DNA from 2 places in the Lysinibacillus sp. FSL K6-0232 genome. Region 2 is predicted to be linked to the other one. Evidence: a T-box and tRNA genes for the amino acid it is inferred to sense, from the RefSeq annotation. Region 2 holds a T-box; the other holds one or more tRNA genes.
What was found. The T-box of region 2 lies ahead of ileS (isoleucine--tRNA ligase). A T-box ahead of a tRNA ligase gene usually reads a tRNA of that ligase, here a tRNA-Ile.

Region 1 (8,673 bases), 2.0 Mb from region 2:
CATTCCATGTTAATCCTACTAATTTTACACCAACATCTAAAATGGCGATGAGCTTAGTTAAATCCTCACCAATTGCACCACAGCCCTCTAAGCTTAAAATAGCGCCTATTTCATGTGGTGCTAATTGCTCTAGCTGTGCCCAATCTGTAATATGCACCATGCCCTCTGTTTGTAATACATGGCTATGAAATGCCTCAATTTGGCGTACCACCTCAAGAAATTGCTGCTGTTGCGGTATTTTTGGATTAATAAAAATAGCAAATACCTGAACCTCTATCTGCCCTAATTGTAGTCTTTTATGATTCGTATCTAGCCGTGTATCACCTGCAAAGTTGGCTGTTTCAAGTGTTGTTAATTTTAACAGAGCATCACAGTGTAAATCGATAATCTTCATCCTCTCACCTCTACAGCTATTATACTGTTTTTGTGAGCGAAAGCTTCCTAAATTTTATCTTGCGGTGTATCTGAAGAGCCAAATTCCTCAAGCTCTATAAAGTCATTTGATTTAGGTGTTGAAGCTAGCAAATCCTCTTCCACTGGTCGTAGCTGTTCTTCTTTTTTCTCTGCATGCTCCACACAGGTCAATGCTTTTGGCATAGCCTCTAAACGTCCTGTAGGAATTTCCTCACCACAGACAACACATGTCCCATATGTTCCATCCTTCATTGCTTGTAATGCTTGTTTAATTTCCTCTGCGTCATCACTGCGATGCTCATCAATAGCCATTTCCGTCAACTGATCTGTTAAATCGCTAGCATTATCTGCTGGATGATTATCATAATTAGATAGCTCTGTTGTTTGTGGTCGTTCGGATTCATCTAGTCGCTGTTCAATTTCTTGTAATTCTTGCTCCAATTGTCTTTTCAATTTTTGCATTACTTGTTGATTCACAAAAATCTCCTCCTTATGCTTTCATGTTTTCCGAATTTACGCTTTCTAAAACATGTCAGCATAAGGAAGCGTTTGTTACTTACTTGTGTAGGCTATAATAGCATCATGTAAAAACTGTACTGCTCCTGTTGTACCACGCTCATTATAGTATGCTGCAAAACGTTCATCTGCTATATACATTTGTGCAAGCCCTGCATGTGCTTCTTTCGAATATTCCTTCCATGTAAAGCTTAGCCACCTTTTATGCAGCTCAGCTACTTCCATAGCAATATCACTTGTCGCATCACCAAGCTCCATCGCCTCTGTTAAACGTTCAAACATTTGCTGCTCTAGCTGTTGCATTTCTTGATATTGCTGCTCAGTCATATTCATAAGCTTAGCATTCGAAGCATCCACTGTTTCATCGCCATATTTTTCACGTATTTCTTGACCATATTGCTTTTCATTATCTGCGATTAACTTTTCTTTAAAGCCTTTAAATTTTTCTTCATTTGACATTGGTCGTTCCTCCTCGATAGATTGTATTGTTTTTTCCACTGTTTGTAAGATTTCTTCAAGCTGTTTCTTGCGTTTTTGCAATGCTACTTGATGTGCTTTCAGTGCCTCAAAGTGCTGAAAATTAGGTGCTTGAATAATATCCTGAATCGTCGATAGCTTCATATCCAGTGCTCTATAAAATAAAATTTGCTGTAACATATCGACTTCAACCTGACTGTAAAAACGATAGCCTGCCTCATTTGTTCTTGCTGGCTTTAGTAACCCAATTTCATCATAATAGCGCAGTGTTCTTGTACTCACACCTGACAAATTCGCAAGCTCCTGAATGGTATATTCCATGTTGTCACCTCCACTAATGCTACTGTAAACGTTGACGCAACGTTAAAGTCAATAAAATAATTTAATCTAATCATAATTTTTTTAGTTATATCATTCCACAACTACCTATAAAATTATATTTACAAGCCGATATAACTAGCAAAATTTTCACAGGAGTATGATAGGATGAAATGTCCAAATTGTCAGCATGAAAACGCTATGGACGGCAAGTTTTGCACAGACTGTGGTCGCAAACTTACTAATTCATCATTACGCAAGCAAGGTATTCCTACATGGGCAATTATCGTATTATCAGTCTGCTTTATTGCAACATGTGCCTAGCTATTAAGACACTGAACCATTAGGTATTGAAACGTCTGAATCCCCAATAGACTTAAAGGTCATTGCATTTGGTAGCCACAAGGCTTTGAAAATTCGGCTTCTATTGGCTACATACTAGGCAATAAACGTGATATGGAACTTGAAAATTTTATATATAAGCATATCTATCAGGTAGATGTACACATTGATAAAGGTAGTAGCAGCAGCCCATTGGTTGATGTCAATACAGGCAATGTAATAGGCATTAACTCTCTGTTATACACAACTGGAACAAGCACTAATTTCGCCTTCTCCATTCCTCTTTATAGCATTTGAGGGATGGGCTGCTAAGCCTCTTACTGCTAATGAGGTTCATGCTGTTGCGAATGTCTATGTAAATGATCGAGAAGCTCCAATTGAAGAGGACACAATGAACGAAACGGATGCCCTATTAGCAGGGCAATTCGTGCAAGCATTCCGGCTTTATTATGAAATGGCACTCAATGAAGGTGATTTTTACTGGATTGCCGATAGCCTTACAGAGGAATATGTGAATGACATTGCATACCAAGATCATTATTTCTTTTTTGCAGGCAATGAGATACTAGATGTTCAATATTCAAATGGTCAATACTATATAGAAATAAATAGAATATTTGATTTCTACGATGCACAAGATAACTATCAATTCTATGATCGCTATAAGATCTATACGGTGATTACGGTGCATATAAAATTGCAAATATTAAAATTCACTACTTTCAATGTAATCAAAAAGTGCAGCGAATGACTCTAAACTCATCCACTGCACTGTTAGATGCTATCCGTCGATTTAGCGTCACTTTCACGCTTCTATCCGTCTAGTAGAGGCGGCTATCCAGCTCTCGACTATTTTGAACAAAAAAATGCAGTAGATGAACGTTCATCTACTGCATTTTGTATGACCCGTACGGGATTCGAACCCGTGTTACCGCCGTGAAAGGGCGGTGTCTTAACCACTTGACCAACGGGCCCATGGCGGAGAAGGAGGGATTTGAACCCTCGCGCCGGTTACCCGACCTACACCCTTAGCAGGGGCGCCTCTTCAGCCTCTTGAGTACTTCCCCTTTTGGCTCCGAAGGCAGGACTCGAACCTGCGACAACCTGATTAACAGTCAGGTGCTACTACCAACTGAGCTACTTCGGAATATTGGTGGGCCTAAATGGACTCGAACCATCGACCTCACGCTTATCAGGCGTGCGCTCTAACCAGCTGAGCTATAGGCCCTCTCTGGAGCGGGTGATGGGAATCGAACCCACGACATCAGCTTGGAAGGCTGAGGTTTTACCATTAAACTACACCCGCATACATGGTGGGTCAGGACGGAATCGAACCGCCGACACTTAGAGCTTCAATCTAATGCTCTACCAACTGAGCTACTGACCCACATGTTAAAATAAATGGCGGTCCCGACCGGGATCGAACCGGCGATCTCCTGCGTGACAGGCAGGCATGTTAACCGCTACACCACGGGACCATTTGATTGCTTTCATCCATAAAAATTGGTTGCGGGGGCCGGATTTGAACCAACGACCTTCGGGTTATGAGCCCGACGAGCTACCACTGCTCCACCCCGCGATAATTATATACTGTTTCGAGTTTTTCAAGCACCATTTATCAAAATTTAAAACTGGAGGAGGTAGAGGGATTCGAACCCCCGCGCGGTGTTACCCGCCTGTCGGTTTTCAAGACCGATCCCTTCAGCCAGACTTGGGTATACCTCCGTAACAATATATAAATGGTGGACCTTGCAGGACTCGAACCTGCGACCGGACGGTTATGAGCCGTCTGCTCTAACCAACTGAGCTAAAGGTCCTTTAAGATGGCGGCAGAGGGGATCGAACCCCCGACCTTACGGGTATGAACCGTACGCTCTAGCCAGCTGAGCTACGCCGCCAGGATCTTTATACTGGTTATTAAATCATGGTGGAGCCTAGCGGGATCGAACCGCTGACCTCCTGCGTGCAAGGCAGGCGCTCTCCCAGCTGAGCTAAGGCCCCATAATTTTTTTGGAAATGGTCGGGAAGACAGGATTCGAACCTGCGACCCCTTGGTCCCAAACCAAGTGCTCTACCAAGCTGAGCTACTTCCCGTACATTTTATTGGCGCGCCCGACAGGAGTCGAACCCATAACCTTCTGATCCGTAGTCAGACGCTCTATCCAATTGAGCTACGGGCGCATATAAAAATGGTGCCGAGGACCGGAATCGAACCGGTACGGTAGTCACCTACCGCAGGATTTTAAGTCCTGTGCGTCTGCCAGTTCCGCCACCCCGGCACATTTGGAGCGGAAGACGAGGTTCGAACTCGCGACCCCCACCTTGGCAAGGTGGTGTTCTACCACTGAACTACTTCCGCATGTGCTTACGTTTTTTAAAATCTGGTATATATAAAGAATGGTGCGGGTGAAGGGAGTCGAACCCCCACGCCTTGCGGCGCTAGATCCTAAGTCTAGTGCGTCTGCCAATTCCGCCACACCCGCTTAATGGTTGGTATTCAAAATGGTGAGCCATGAAGGACTCGAACCTTCGACCCTCTGATTAAAAGTCAGATGCTCTACCAACTGAGCTAATGGCTCAAAAAAATGGTGCCGGCTGTAGGAGTCGAACCCACGACCTACTGATTACAAGTCAGTTGCTCTACCAACTGAGCTAAGCCGGCAACATGGTGGAGGATGACGGGCTCGAACCGCCGACCCCCTGCTTGTAAGGCAGGTGCTCTCCCAGCTGAGCTAATCCTCCTGGGTAATATGCCTAGCGACGTCCTACTCTCGCAGGGGGAAGCCCCCAACTACCATCGGCGCGAAAGAGCTTAACTTCCGTGTTCGGGATGGGAACGGGTGTGACCTCTTTGCCATTATCACTAGACTTTTACTATGTATCTTGTTTTGAAGCTGTTACCATGTCCTTCAAGACAAGAATTATTGTATAACGTTTTTTAATATTATGCAACACTTTTTTTATAAAAAAAGAAATTATTACTTTTTAAAGATATTTTTGTTAAGTAAGAGAAAATATTGCCCTGCAACACATTATAGCAATTGTTAATTCAAAAGAAAACAATTATTTTATAATATCAAGCATGTTGATTATAGAAATATATACTATAAACAGGCATGTTTTGTAGGAAAGAGGAACGACTTCAGCCAAAATAAATTAGTTGAAGCTATAGTTCCCCCTCAACGAAAATTAACAGTTTCGTAGATATTATCTGTAAAATAAAGGATAATCATTACGCATCTTATAATCCATTGTTAAATAGCAACAAGAGCCTTTTGTAATGTTTCAATCTCCTCAAATGTTGTAGACGGGCCAAAAGATATTCTAAAAAATTGTCGTGCTACCTCACTAGTATAACCCATTGATAAAATTGCTTTTGTGCCAGATTCACTATGAATATCACATGCACTTCCTGTAGAAATACAGATACCTGCTTCATTTAACTTCAATAATACATATTGTCCTTCCACTTTCTCCATCATCACACCACAAATACTAGGTAATTGCTGATGACATTCTATAAGCTGACAGTTTTTTGGTAAGTTGCTTGTGAAAAATTTTCTTAACGCCTTATAGTGCTGCCAGTCATACTGATAGTCTTCAATCGCTGTCGCAAAAGCAACAATTGCTGGTGTATCAATGGTCCCTCCTCTTAAGCCTCGCTCATGTGTAACGCCTGGTGCTAGTGCAGGAACACGAATTACTGGATTTATGTAAACAGCACCACAGCCTTTTGGTCCACCAATTTTATGAGCCGAAATGGTAAGAGCATCTGCACCAGTTGGTAATACTTGCTTTCTAAAGGATTGGACACAGTCAATATGACAGAAGATATGAGATGCTTTTGCTATCTCTATTATTTCTTCCACGGGCTGAATTACACCAATTTCAGAATTTATATGCTGAATCGTTATTAATGCTGTATCCTCTCGAATGGCTTGCTGTAACTGCTGTAAATCAATACAGCCATCTTTTTGTAATGGTAATTTAGTAACAATAAAGCCCATCTCCTCTAATGTATTTAATGCTGCATGCACAGAAGTATGCTCAGCCTGTGATGAAATAATATGCTTCCCTTTTGTGGAGGCTAATGCTAAGGACAAAATAGCTAGTATATTTCCCTCTGTTCCGCTTCCTGTAAAGATAATACCGTCACGATGAATACCAAGCGCATTGGCTACCACTTTCCTTGATTGCTCCACAAAATAATGAGCCTGCCCTCCTACATCATGCAAACTTGCACTATTGCCGTAATAACGCTGTGCAACCTCCATATAGGCAGCGAGAGCTTTTTCTGTCATCGGTGATGTTGCCGCATAATCCATATAAATCATTGTATTCTTCCTCTCTTATTGATCAGGTCTTGTTTTCTTCTTTATTTTATGTAAAGATATGTGTCAAGACAACTGTAAAGAAGGTATAGCTATGGATGTAATAACAGACGTTGTTATTATTGGCAGCGGTATTGCTGCACTTCAAGCCGCCACATTGCTTGAAAAGCATTTCCAAGTAGAGATTGTGACAAAGTCAGAGGTACATGTTAGTAGCTCTTATCGTGCACAAGGCGGTGTTGCTGCTGTTATCAGTGAAAAAGATCATATTGAATATCATATTGCGGATACATTGAAGGCAGGAGAATATCATCATGAGCAAGGGCATGTAGAAGCACTAATAAAAGATGGTGTGAAAATAATCGATAGTTATCTAAAAGCAGGGCTACCAATTGATCGACATAGCAATGGGAAGCCTGCGCTAGGCTTAGAAGGAGCCCATAGCCATCATCGTATTTTACATGCAGGTGGTGATCGCACTGGTCAAATTTTGATTGATTACTTGCTTCATAAGCTATCACCTAAAACAAAGATTCATTGTTATGAAATGGCTTATGAGCTTTTACTGAATACAGATGGTGACTGTATAGGTGTGTTGACAAAGGGACAACACGGTAACAAGCGTTACTTTGCTCATCATATTATTCTAGCAACAGGCGGTGCAGGCGCTCTCTATGCAAGCACATCGAATTATCCAACAAGTACAGGAGATGGCATTGCTCTAGCCTTTCGTGCAGGTGCTGCCATTAGCGATATGGAATTTATGCAATTTCATCCAAGCTTGCTATGGTGTGAAAATAAAGCGAGAGGATTAGTTTCTGAAGCTGTGCGAGGCGCTGGCGGTGTCTTTGTGGATGCACAGCGTCAGCCCATTATGAAAGGCTTACATGAACAGCTTGACTTAGCGCCAAGACATATTACTGCATTGGCACTTTATCAAAAGCGTGCCGCTGGTGAGGAAACGTTTATTGATATTGCTAGCATTAATAATTTTAGAACGAGATTTCCAACGATTGCGCAGCTCTGTGATGACCATCATATTGATTTACAGAATGGGTTAATCCCTGTAGCACCAGGAAGTCACTTTTTAATGGGTGGTGTTATCGCTGATGATAAAGGACGAACTACAATAACTAACTTATATGCAGTTGGTGAAGTCGCTTGTACTGGTGTCCATGGTGCGAATCGTTTAGCCAGCAATTCCTTATTGGAAGGTATTACATTTGGGCAAAAAATGGCACAATTCATTATTCAAAAAGGCTGCCATCAAAGAAATTTTATGCTTGCCCAGCATGAATACTCTCATGCCTTACCACCTTTAATGAGTAAACAGCAATTACAGCAACAGATGATGCAATCTTTAGGCATTGTTCGAACGATGGATGATATGCAGTATTTAGCACAGCAATTGCCTTCCTTACCATCACTTCTCCATGTTCCTTTAAAGAAGTTGGAGCAAACAGAGCTGGAATTATTGATGATGCATATTGTTGCAACATTGATGGTGCAGGCTGCCATCGCAAGAACTGAAACACGGGGCGCCCATATTCGTACAGATACACCTAAAATGGAGGCACAGTGGGCAAATCGTTGGATTATTTTTTCACAAGGACAAATGAAAGTGAGGAACTCTTTGTATGAATATCATCAAACTCGAGGAAATGCTCAAGCAGTTTTTTAATGAAGATATTGGTGATGGGGATTTATCGAGTGAATTTATATTTTCAGCTAAGGAACAAGGAGCTTTTTCTTTTTATGCAAAAGAGCAAGGTATTTTTTGTGGCTCCCCCATTATTGAGCATGGCTTTCTTCTACTCGATCATTCAATGGAAATCCAGCTTTATAAACAGGATGGCGATAAAGTAGAGGCTGGTGATGTTCTCGCTGTTATTAAAGGGCCATTGCAGAAATTATTAATGGGTGAGCGCGTTATTTTAAACCTTATTCAACGTATGTCTGCTATTGCTACAGCTACCCATCAAGCTGTTCAAAAAACAAAAGGAACCAATGCGAAAATATGTGATACACGTAAAACGATTCCTGGTTTGCGTATGCTCGATAAATATGCTGTAAGAATCGGTGGTGCTTATAATCATCGTCATGGTCTATATGATGCAATTATGTTAAAAGATAATCATATTGCCTTTGCTGGTAGCATTACAAAAGCTGTTCAAGCGGCTCGTGCAAAAGTCGGTCATACTGTGAAAATCGAAGTTGAAATTGAAACAAAGGCACAGTTGGATGAAGCAATTACGGCAGGGGCAGATATTATTAT
Region 2 (8,673 bases):
AACCCTTTATTGAACAGGTGGTTAATTGGCAGCGTGAGGTGGAAGATCGCTATGCACCAAAGCTAACGGATTTTCTTGATCCAAGGCAGCGCTTTATTGTGGCATCCATTATTGGACAAGACGATACATTAAAAACAGCAAGCATGGGGTTATTTGATAAGGCGGAGAGGCAGCGTATGCTTATTTTTCCTACTTATTTTGAACCGACTGAGGATGACTTCCAGCTCGTAGCATTTACCATTCATTACCCTGTGAAATTTGTACAATTGCGACATCCTGACGTTTTAGGTGCATTGTTATCATTAGGCTTAAACCGTGGTAAGTTTGGAGATATTCGTGTGAATGAGCATCAGGTGCAATTTGTCGTTGCGCAAGAGGTAGCAGACTATGTACGTTTGCATTTAACAGGCATTGGCAAGGTAAAGGTACATGTGGAGGCAATAAAGGAAATGGAGCCGCTGCTTGTTAATGAGGACGAATGGCTTGAGGAATCTCATACGGTGTCTTCGATGCGTTTAGATGTTATTATTGCAACTGTTTTAAATGTGTCCCGTCAAAAGGCACAAGCACTTATTACAGGAAATAAAGTACGTGTAAATTGGACAGAGCGAGATGCTGTTGCTTTTGAATTACAAGAGGGCGATATTTTATCGATACGAGGAAGTGGACGTGTTAAAATTATTATGACAGAAGGCCGTACAAAAAAAGATAAAATTCGTCTACAAATCGGTCGATTGGCCCAAAAAGCTTGAAAGTGAAGTAATTTTCATTAATTTTTACTGCTAAGTTGTCGCAACAATTGTATAATAGAAATTATGAATGTACACGTAAAGGAGAGAAGGATTGTATGCCATTATCACCTATTGATATACATAATAAGGAGTTTACAAAGACCTTCAGGGGCTATGCTGAGGACGAGGTCAATGAATTTTTAGATCAGATTATTAAAGATTATGAAATTTTATTGCGTGAGAAAAAAGAAGTTGATCGACAGTTAGAAATCGCTTTAGAGCAAGCGAGGCATTTTAACACCTTAGAAGAAACTTTACAAAAATCTATAGTTGTGGCACAAGAGGCAGCGGATGAAGTACGCAGAAATTCACAAAAAGAGGCAAAGCTTATTGTCAAAGAAGCTGAAAAAAATGCTGATCGAATTGTCAATGAAGCATTAACAAAGGCACGTAAGGTAACGATTGAAATCGATGAGCTCAAGAAACAATCCAAAGTATTCCGTAATCGCTTTAAAATGCTTGTGGAGGCACAGCTTGACCTATTAAATGCAGATGATTGGGATCATTTGCTGCAATATGATATTGATCTAACTGAAATTCAAGCGTCTGTAGAGGAAGCACAGGAATCCGAAGATTTATAATTTTTTCTCTTGCCCTATAATTGAAACTTGACGTGAATGATTGAATTTCATATACTTTATACTAGCAATTATTTGAACAGATATGCATACAGGCAAAGACGAAGATAGTAATTGTTAGGCGTAGTGAAGCGATTTGGGGATAGTGGAAGCCCAAACAAACAACTAACAATGAAGATCACTTCCGAGCTAAATAACTGAAAGCAGTAAGTTATTTCGTGCCGCACAACGTTAACGTGCTTGAAAGAGGTAGTGCAATTTGAATTGTGCTGCAACTAGGGTGGTACCGCGAGTAGAAGCTTCTCGTCCCTTTGTGGGATTGAGGGCTTTTTTTATTTGCAGGCAGAAGCATTAGGTTTGCTATGTTTGCCAATAATTGTTGTAGATGTTTTGTTTGTAATCGTAAAGGAGGAATTTTAATGGTTGAATACAAGGATACTTTATTAATGCCAAAAACAGATTTCCCAATGCGCGGAAATTTACCAGCAAATGAGCCAAAAATGCAAGAAAAATGGAATGACATGGATATTAACAAATTACAGATGGAGCGTACAGAAGGTCGCCCTGAGTTTGTGTTACATGATGGTCCTCCATATGCAAATGGTGATATTCATATTGGTCACGCATTAAACAAAGTATTAAAGGATATGATTACACGTCATCGTTCAATGTCTGGTTATCATGTGAACTATGTACCAGGTTGGGATACACATGGTTTACCAATTGAGCAGGCATTAGCAAATAAAGGTGTTAAACGTAAGGAAATGTCTGTGGCGGAATTCCGTCAGCTTTGTGAAAAATATGCTTATGAGCAAATCGACAATCAACGCCAGCAATTTAAACGTTTAGGTGTACGTGGTGATTGGGAAAATCCATATATTACATTAAAGCCTGAATTTGAAGCGCGTCAAATTGAAGTATTCGGGAAAATGGCAGAAAAGGGCTATATCTATAAGGGCTTAAAGCCTGTTTATTGGTCACCATCTTCTGAATCGGCTCTTGCAGAGGCTGAAATCGAGTATAAAGATATTAAATCACCATCTATTTATGTCAGCTTTGCGATTAAAGATGCAAAAGGCGTTGTGCCAGCAGATGCGAAATTTATTATTTGGACAACAACACCTTGGACATTACCAGCAAACTTAGGGATTTCTTTAAATCCTGAATTTATCTATGTAGTAGTGGCAGTGGCAGAGAAGAAATTCATTATTGCTAAAGAATTAGTAGAGTCAGTGGCAACTGCGCTTAACTGGGAATCGTATGAAATTGTACAGGAAGTGAAAGGTGAGGCACTTGACCGTATTGTAGCACAGCATCCATTCTATGATCGTGAATCACTTATTATGGTAGGTGAGCATGTAACGGCTGATGCTGGTACTGGCTGTGTGCATACTGCACCTGGACACGGGGAAGACGATTACTATATTAGTAAACAATATGGTTTAGGTATTCTTAGCCCTCTTGATAATAGTGGTTGCTATACAGATGAAGCACCTGGCTTTGAAGGTGTCTTTTATAATGATGCCAATAAACTCATTACAGAAAAGCTCAAAGAAGTTGGAGCATTAGAGAAGCTAGACTTCTTTACACACTCATATCCACATGATTGGCGTACGAAAAAGCCTGTTATTTACCGCGCGACACCACAATGGTTTGCATCGGTTGAAGCATTCCGTGGCGAGCTACTAGAGGCTGTAAAAGCAACAACATTTACACCTGCTTGGGGTGAAACTCGTCTTTATAATATGATTCGTGATCGTGGCGACTGGGTCATTTCACGTCAACGGGCATGGGGTGTGCCGATTCCAATTTTCTACGCTGAAAATGGTGAACCAATTATTACACCAGAAACAATTGCTCATGTAGCTGCGTTATTCCGTGAGCATGGATCGAATATTTGGTTCCAAAAAGAGGCAAAAGAATTATTACCTGAAGGCTTTACACATCCAGGTAGCCCAAATGGTGAATTTACAAAAGAAAACGATATTATGGACGTATGGTTTGACTCAGGTTCTTCACACCAAGGTGTCTTAGTAGAGCGTGGTATGAAGTATCCAGCTGACCTTTATTTAGAAGGTTCTGACCAACACCGTGGTTGGTTTAACTCATCCCTTATTACATCTGTAGCAATCAACGGCTTTGCACCCTATAAAGGGCTTTTAACACACGGCTTTGTGCTTGATGGTGAAGGGCGAAAAATGAGTAAATCGCTAGGGAATACAATTGTGCCACAAAAAGTAATGGATCAATATGGTGCAGATATTCTTCGTTTATGGGTTGCTTCTGTGGATTATACAGCAGATGTACGTATTTCAATGGATATGCTAAAGCAAGTGTCTGAAGTATATCGTAAAATTCGTAATACATTGCGTTTCTTACACGGCAATATCGCTGATTTTGATCCACAGAAAAATCGTGTGGCTTATACAGAGCTTCGTGAAATGGATCAATATGTATATATGCGCTTGCAAGACGTCTTAAAAACAGTGCGTGCTGCTTATGATCGTTATGATTTCGCTGCTGTGTACCATGTGGTCAATAACTTTGTTGCTGTAGAGCTATCCTCCTTCTATTTAGATATTGCCAAAGATGTTGTCTATATTGAAGGCTATGACAATCAAGACCGCCGTGCAATGCAAACGGTTATGTATGATACATTAATGACATTGGTGAAAGTAATGACACCGATTATTCCACATACAACAGATGAAATGTGGTCATACCTATATGCACAAGGTCTTGTAGAGGAAATTTCTGTCCAATTAACAGACTTACCAGAGGTAGATGAGCAAGCGAATTTTGATAGCCTTCGTGCAAAATGGGAAAAGGTTATCGATGTTCGTGATGATATTTTAAAAGCATTAGAGGAAGCACGTAATGCTAAAATAATTGGGAAATCACTTGAAGCAAAAGTAACTGTCTATGCAAAAGAGGATATTGTAGTATTACTGAACGATGCAAATATTGATTTTGCACAGCTTTCTATTGTTTCGGCATTTGAGGTAGCAACATTAGCAGAAGCACCTGCCCATGCATTAGCGCTTGAGCATGTATCAATTGCTGTGGAAAAGGCAGCAGGTGAAAAATGTGAGCGCTGCTGGTCAATTTCTGAAACAGTTGGCACAAATGCAGCACATCCAACATTATGTGCGCGCTGTGCAGATGTTGTAGAAAAATATTACGCATAATAAATATAAAGCAAGTTAGAAATGGTTGTTTGATTTCTAGCTTGTTTTTTTATAGCTATTGCACATATGCTGTTAGCACCAGATTTTTATATGCTCGTAGTTATGGCAAAGGGTGCTGTTATGGTAGAATAGGTTAGATGTTGAGCGATCGGAGGAATGTTTGTGTATAAATATTATGGATTTGCTGCTTTTGTTATTTTACTCGATCAATGGACAAAATGGCTCGTTGTCAAAAATATGGCGTATGGGGAGCGCATTGCGCTATGGGACCCATGGTTTGGCATTTTATCTCATCGCAATCGAGGAGCAGCATGGGGAATGCTGGAGGGACAAATATGGTTGTTTAGTATCGTAACCGTTGTCGTTATATGTGCGATTCTCTACTTTTATCATAAAGAAGCAAAAGGTAAACCACTTTTTCAGGTTGGCTTAATGCTATTGTTAGGTGGCGCGATTGGCAACTTTATTGATCGTTTATTTAGAGGTGAAGTGGTTGATTTTGCAGATGTTTTCATTCCTATTATTAACTATGACTTCCCTATTTTTAATGTAGCAGATGCTGCGTTAACAATAGCTGTTGTACTGCTAATGATTGGCTTAATCGTGGAAGATAAAAAAGAAAAGAAACAGGTGAAACAATGACGCAAGTAACATATACAATTGAAGAACAGCAACAAGGAGAGCGCATTGATAAGGCACTCTCAAGTCTACAGTCAGAATGGTCACGTACGCAAATAGGGAACTGGATTAGTGATGGAGCTATTAAAGTAAATGGCGATGCTGTTAAGGCAAAATATAAGGTTAAAGCTGGTGACCTCATTGTTATTGATGTACCAGAAGTTGAAGAATTGGATGTTGTCGCAGAAAACTTAGCGTTGGATATTGTTTATGAGGATGCAGATGTGCTTGTTGTGAATAAACCAAAGGGCATGGTGGTACATCCAGCACCAGGACATATGACAGGTACGCTAGTAAATGGACTAATGGCGCATTGTCAAGATTTATCAGGGATTAATGGTGTAATGCGACCTGGTATTGTGCATCGTATTGATAAGGATACATCAGGCTTATTAATGGTGGCAAAAAACGATGTAGCCCATGAATCCTTAGTGAATCAGTTAGTCAATAAAACAGTCACTCGTAAATATACAGCGCTTGTACATGGACATATTGCACATGATAAAGGAACAATTGATGCACCAATTGCACGTGACCCAAAAGACCGTCAAAAACAGGCTGTTGTTGATCAGGGCAAGCATGCTATTACACATTTCCAAGTGATTGAGCGCTTTGGCGATTATACGCTTGTGGAGTGCCGTTTAGAAACAGGACGTACACACCAAATTCGTGTACATATGAATTATATTGGCTTCCCGCTTGTAGGTGATCCAAAATATGGTCCGAAAAAAACACTTGATTTTGGTGGACAAGTGCTGCATGCGGGTGTTTTAGGGTTTGACCATCCTGTATCTGGTGAATATCTGGAATTTGAAGCGCCACTTCCTGCTGATTATGAGCAATTATTAAAGGATTTACGAAATAGGCATTGACGTATATACGAAGAAGGTCTATACTAACGACAGTGAATAAATAAGAAAACTAAATAGTCACCTTTAATGACAGTCCAGAGAGGCTGAGAAGGTTTATGTGATAGTGTTGTGATAATTTGTGCTGCAAATTGTTCAACATGCTTTTTCAACATGTATATAATCCTCTCAGGCTACTCGCCTTGAGAGGTTTTTTTATGGACATATGACTGATAATAGATGATAGGGAGGAGGACATGAATATGGCACAAAATGAGTTATTAGATGGTCCGTCAATGACAAGAGCGTTAACGCGTATTGCCCATGAAATTATTGAACGCAATAAAGGAATTGATGAATGTATTCTCGTTGGTATTAAAACACGAGGTGCTTTTCTAGCCAAACGTCTAGCACAACGAATTGAAAAAATTGAAGGACAAGCGATTCGTACAGGCGAGCTTGATATTACGCTATATCGGGACGATTTAACAACAAAGCACGAAAATGAGCAAGCACATGTAGAGCAAGTGGATATTGATTATACCGTAAAAAATCAAAAAATTATTTTAGTGGATGATGTACTTTATACAGGGCGCACCGTTCGTGCAGCACTAGACGCTGTCATGGACTTAGGAAGACCTGCACAAATCCAATTGGCTGTGCTTGTGGATAGAGGGCATCGAGAGCTACCGATTCGAGCAGATTATGTAGGAAAGAATGTGCCGACTTCAGGCTCTGAGCGTATTGTTGTAAACTTGCAAGAAGTTGATGGAGAAGATTGCGTTATTATTTATAAAGAAGATGAACGATAAGGTGAGGAAGCAATATGTCAAATGCAGTGTTAGATATTAAGGATAAACCAAACGCACTCCAACTGGTGACATTAAGCTTCCAGCATATGTTTGCCATGTTTGGCTCAACCATTTTAGTGCCACAGCTCGTTGGCTTAAGCCCAGCTATTGCGTTATTAACAAGTGGAATTGCTACGCTTTTCTTCCTATTAATTACGAAATTTCAAGTGCCTGCGTATTTAGGATCATCCTTTGCATTTATTGCACCAATTTTGCTTGTAGCAGGTGGTTTAAATGCAGATGGCTCTAGTGTAAATCCGGGACACGCCATGATTGGTGCGATGGCTGTTGGGGTTACATATGGAATTGTATCCTTAGTTATTTGGAAAAGTGGCTATAAATGGATAATGAAAATTTTACCGCCAATTGTAGTAGGGCCAGTTATTATGGTAATTGGTCTTGGACTATCAGGCACAGCTGTAGATATGGCAATGAACGTTGATGGTCAATATAGCTTTTTACACTTTTCTGCTGCATTAGTTACTGTTTTTACAGCCATTATTTTTACGATTTCCTTCAAAGGTATTTTAAGCACAATGCCAATTTTAATTGGTTTAATCGTAGGCTATATTTACTCCATGATCATTGGCATTGTAGATTATACACCAATTGCTGCTGCAAAATTTTTTGCCATCCCTGATTTCTTAATACCAGGTGTGCATTATGAATTTGAAGTGACAACCAAAATTTTGCTGACAATGGTACCAATTGTTATTGTTACAATTTCAGAGCATATCGGTCACCAGCTTGTATTAGGAAAAGTTGTGGAGCGTGATTATATTAAAGAACCTGGTTTACACCGCTCACTGCTTGGGGACGGGCTTGGTACATTTATTAGTGCGCTTATTGGTGGTCCACCAAAAACAACGTATGGTGAAAATATTGGTGTCCTAGCAATTACGCGTGTGTACAGTATCTACGTTATTGCAGGTGCAGCGATTGTGGCAATTTTACTATCATTCTTCGGAAAAGCTATGGCCGTAATTGCAACAATTCCAACTGCGGTACTTGGTGGCGTATCTATCTTACTATTTGGTATTATTGCAGCAAGTGGTTTACGCATGCTAGTAGATAATCATATTGATTTTGGCAATAGCCGTAACCTAGTGATTGCATCGGTTATTTTAGTTATCGGTATTGGCGGTGCAAAGTTTGTGATTTCAGAATCATTGAGCATTGAGGGCATGGCACTAGCAGCGATTATCGGTGTGCTATTGAATGCTGTTTTGCCAGGCAAACAAGAAGCGGCAATACCTGTACAAGACAATCAACATAAAAATTCATAGTAGTACCTTTTAATGAATTGTCCAGAGAGGCAAAAAAAGGGAAGCTGTGGACAAGCTGAAGTAGGTGCTATAACCTGCTATAGTTTGTCACGCCTCCTTCTGCCTCATTGATACGATCAATGGGGCTTTTCCTTTATAAAGAGAACGTCATACATAGACGTTCATGACACACAACCTAATGGAGGTCATATAATGAGAAACTTATTATCGATGGAACATTTAACAATAGAGGAAATTCATCATATTCTTGACCTTGCACAAGCATTTGAAAACGGTGAAGCATCATCATTATCTCGTAAGTACAATGTAGCCAATTTATTTTTCGAACCAAGCACTCGTACAAAAACAAGCTTTGAAATGGCAGAGCGCAAAATTGGTTGTACCGTTATTCCTTTCGATGCCGGGTTTTCAAGTGTTACAAAGGGGGAAACGATGTATGATACGGTTAAAACA

Region 1: it has a tRNA-Ile gene. The T-box ahead of ileS (isoleucine--tRNA ligase) is inferred to sense a tRNA for this amino acid. The anticodon was not compared.

The regions. Positions count from the first base shown of each region.
Region 1 is NZ_JBBOYW010000001.1:2,991,054-2,999,726, forward strand. Features, by position in the region: gene MHB42_RS14505 (dipeptidase) at 1-394, opposite strand, end outside; gene MHB42_RS14510 (TraR/DksA C4-type zinc finger protein) at 442-891, opposite strand; gene MHB42_RS14515 (MerR family transcriptional regulator) at 967-1,728, opposite strand; gene MHB42_RS14520 (double zinc ribbon domain-containing protein) at 1,894-2,049, shown strand; gene MHB42_RS14525 (hypothetical protein) at 2,217-2,345, opposite strand; gene MHB42_RS14530 (TcaA NTF2-like domain-containing protein) at 2,459-2,818, shown strand; tRNA gene MHB42_RS14535 (tRNA-Glu) at 2,970-3,041, opposite strand; tRNA gene MHB42_RS14540 (tRNA-Ser) at 3,044-3,134, opposite strand; tRNA gene MHB42_RS14545 (tRNA-Asn) at 3,138-3,214, opposite strand; tRNA gene MHB42_RS14550 (tRNA-Ile) at 3,219-3,295, opposite strand; tRNA gene MHB42_RS14555 (tRNA-Gly) at 3,300-3,373, opposite strand; tRNA gene MHB42_RS14560 (tRNA-Phe) at 3,379-3,454, opposite strand; tRNA gene MHB42_RS14565 (tRNA-Asp) at 3,470-3,545, opposite strand; tRNA gene MHB42_RS14570 (tRNA-Met) at 3,572-3,646, opposite strand; tRNA gene MHB42_RS14575 (tRNA-Ser) at 3,700-3,792, opposite strand; tRNA gene MHB42_RS14580 (tRNA-Ile) at 3,808-3,884, opposite strand; tRNA gene MHB42_RS14585 (tRNA-Met) at 3,892-3,965, opposite strand; tRNA gene MHB42_RS14590 (tRNA-Ala) at 3,993-4,068, opposite strand; tRNA gene MHB42_RS14595 (tRNA-Pro) at 4,085-4,161, opposite strand; tRNA gene MHB42_RS14600 (tRNA-Arg) at 4,172-4,248, opposite strand; tRNA gene MHB42_RS14605 (tRNA-Leu) at 4,258-4,346, opposite strand; tRNA gene MHB42_RS14610 (tRNA-Gly) at 4,352-4,426, opposite strand; tRNA gene MHB42_RS14615 (tRNA-Leu) at 4,466-4,550, opposite strand; tRNA gene MHB42_RS14620 (tRNA-Lys) at 4,571-4,646, opposite strand; tRNA gene MHB42_RS14625 (tRNA-Thr) at 4,654-4,729, opposite strand; tRNA gene MHB42_RS14630 (tRNA-Val) at 4,734-4,809, opposite strand; rRNA gene rrf (5S ribosomal RNA) at 4,820-4,935, opposite strand; gene MHB42_RS14640 (cysteine desulfurase family protein) at 5,322-6,401, opposite strand; gene nadB (L-aspartate oxidase) at 6,493-8,079, shown strand; gene nadC (carboxylating nicotinate-nucleotide diphosphorylase) at 8,036-8,673, shown strand, end outside.
Region 2 is NZ_JBBOYW010000001.1:999,884-1,008,556, forward strand. Features, by position in the region: gene MHB42_RS04645 (YlmH family RNA-binding protein) at 1-752, shown strand, start outside; gene MHB42_RS04650 (DivIVA domain-containing protein) at 848-1,372, shown strand; T-box leader at 1,459-1,683, shown strand; gene ileS (isoleucine--tRNA ligase) at 1,789-4,557, shown strand; gene lspA (signal peptidase II) at 4,720-5,199, shown strand; gene MHB42_RS04665 (RluA family pseudouridine synthase) at 5,196-6,107, shown strand; gene MHB42_RS04670 (hypothetical protein) at 6,131-6,259, opposite strand; gene pyrR (bifunctional pyr operon transcriptional regulator/uracil phosphoribosyltransferase PyrR) at 6,347-6,895, shown strand; gene MHB42_RS04680 (solute carrier family 23 protein) at 6,910-8,220, shown strand; gene MHB42_RS04685 (aspartate carbamoyltransferase catalytic subunit) at 8,413-8,673, shown strand, end outside.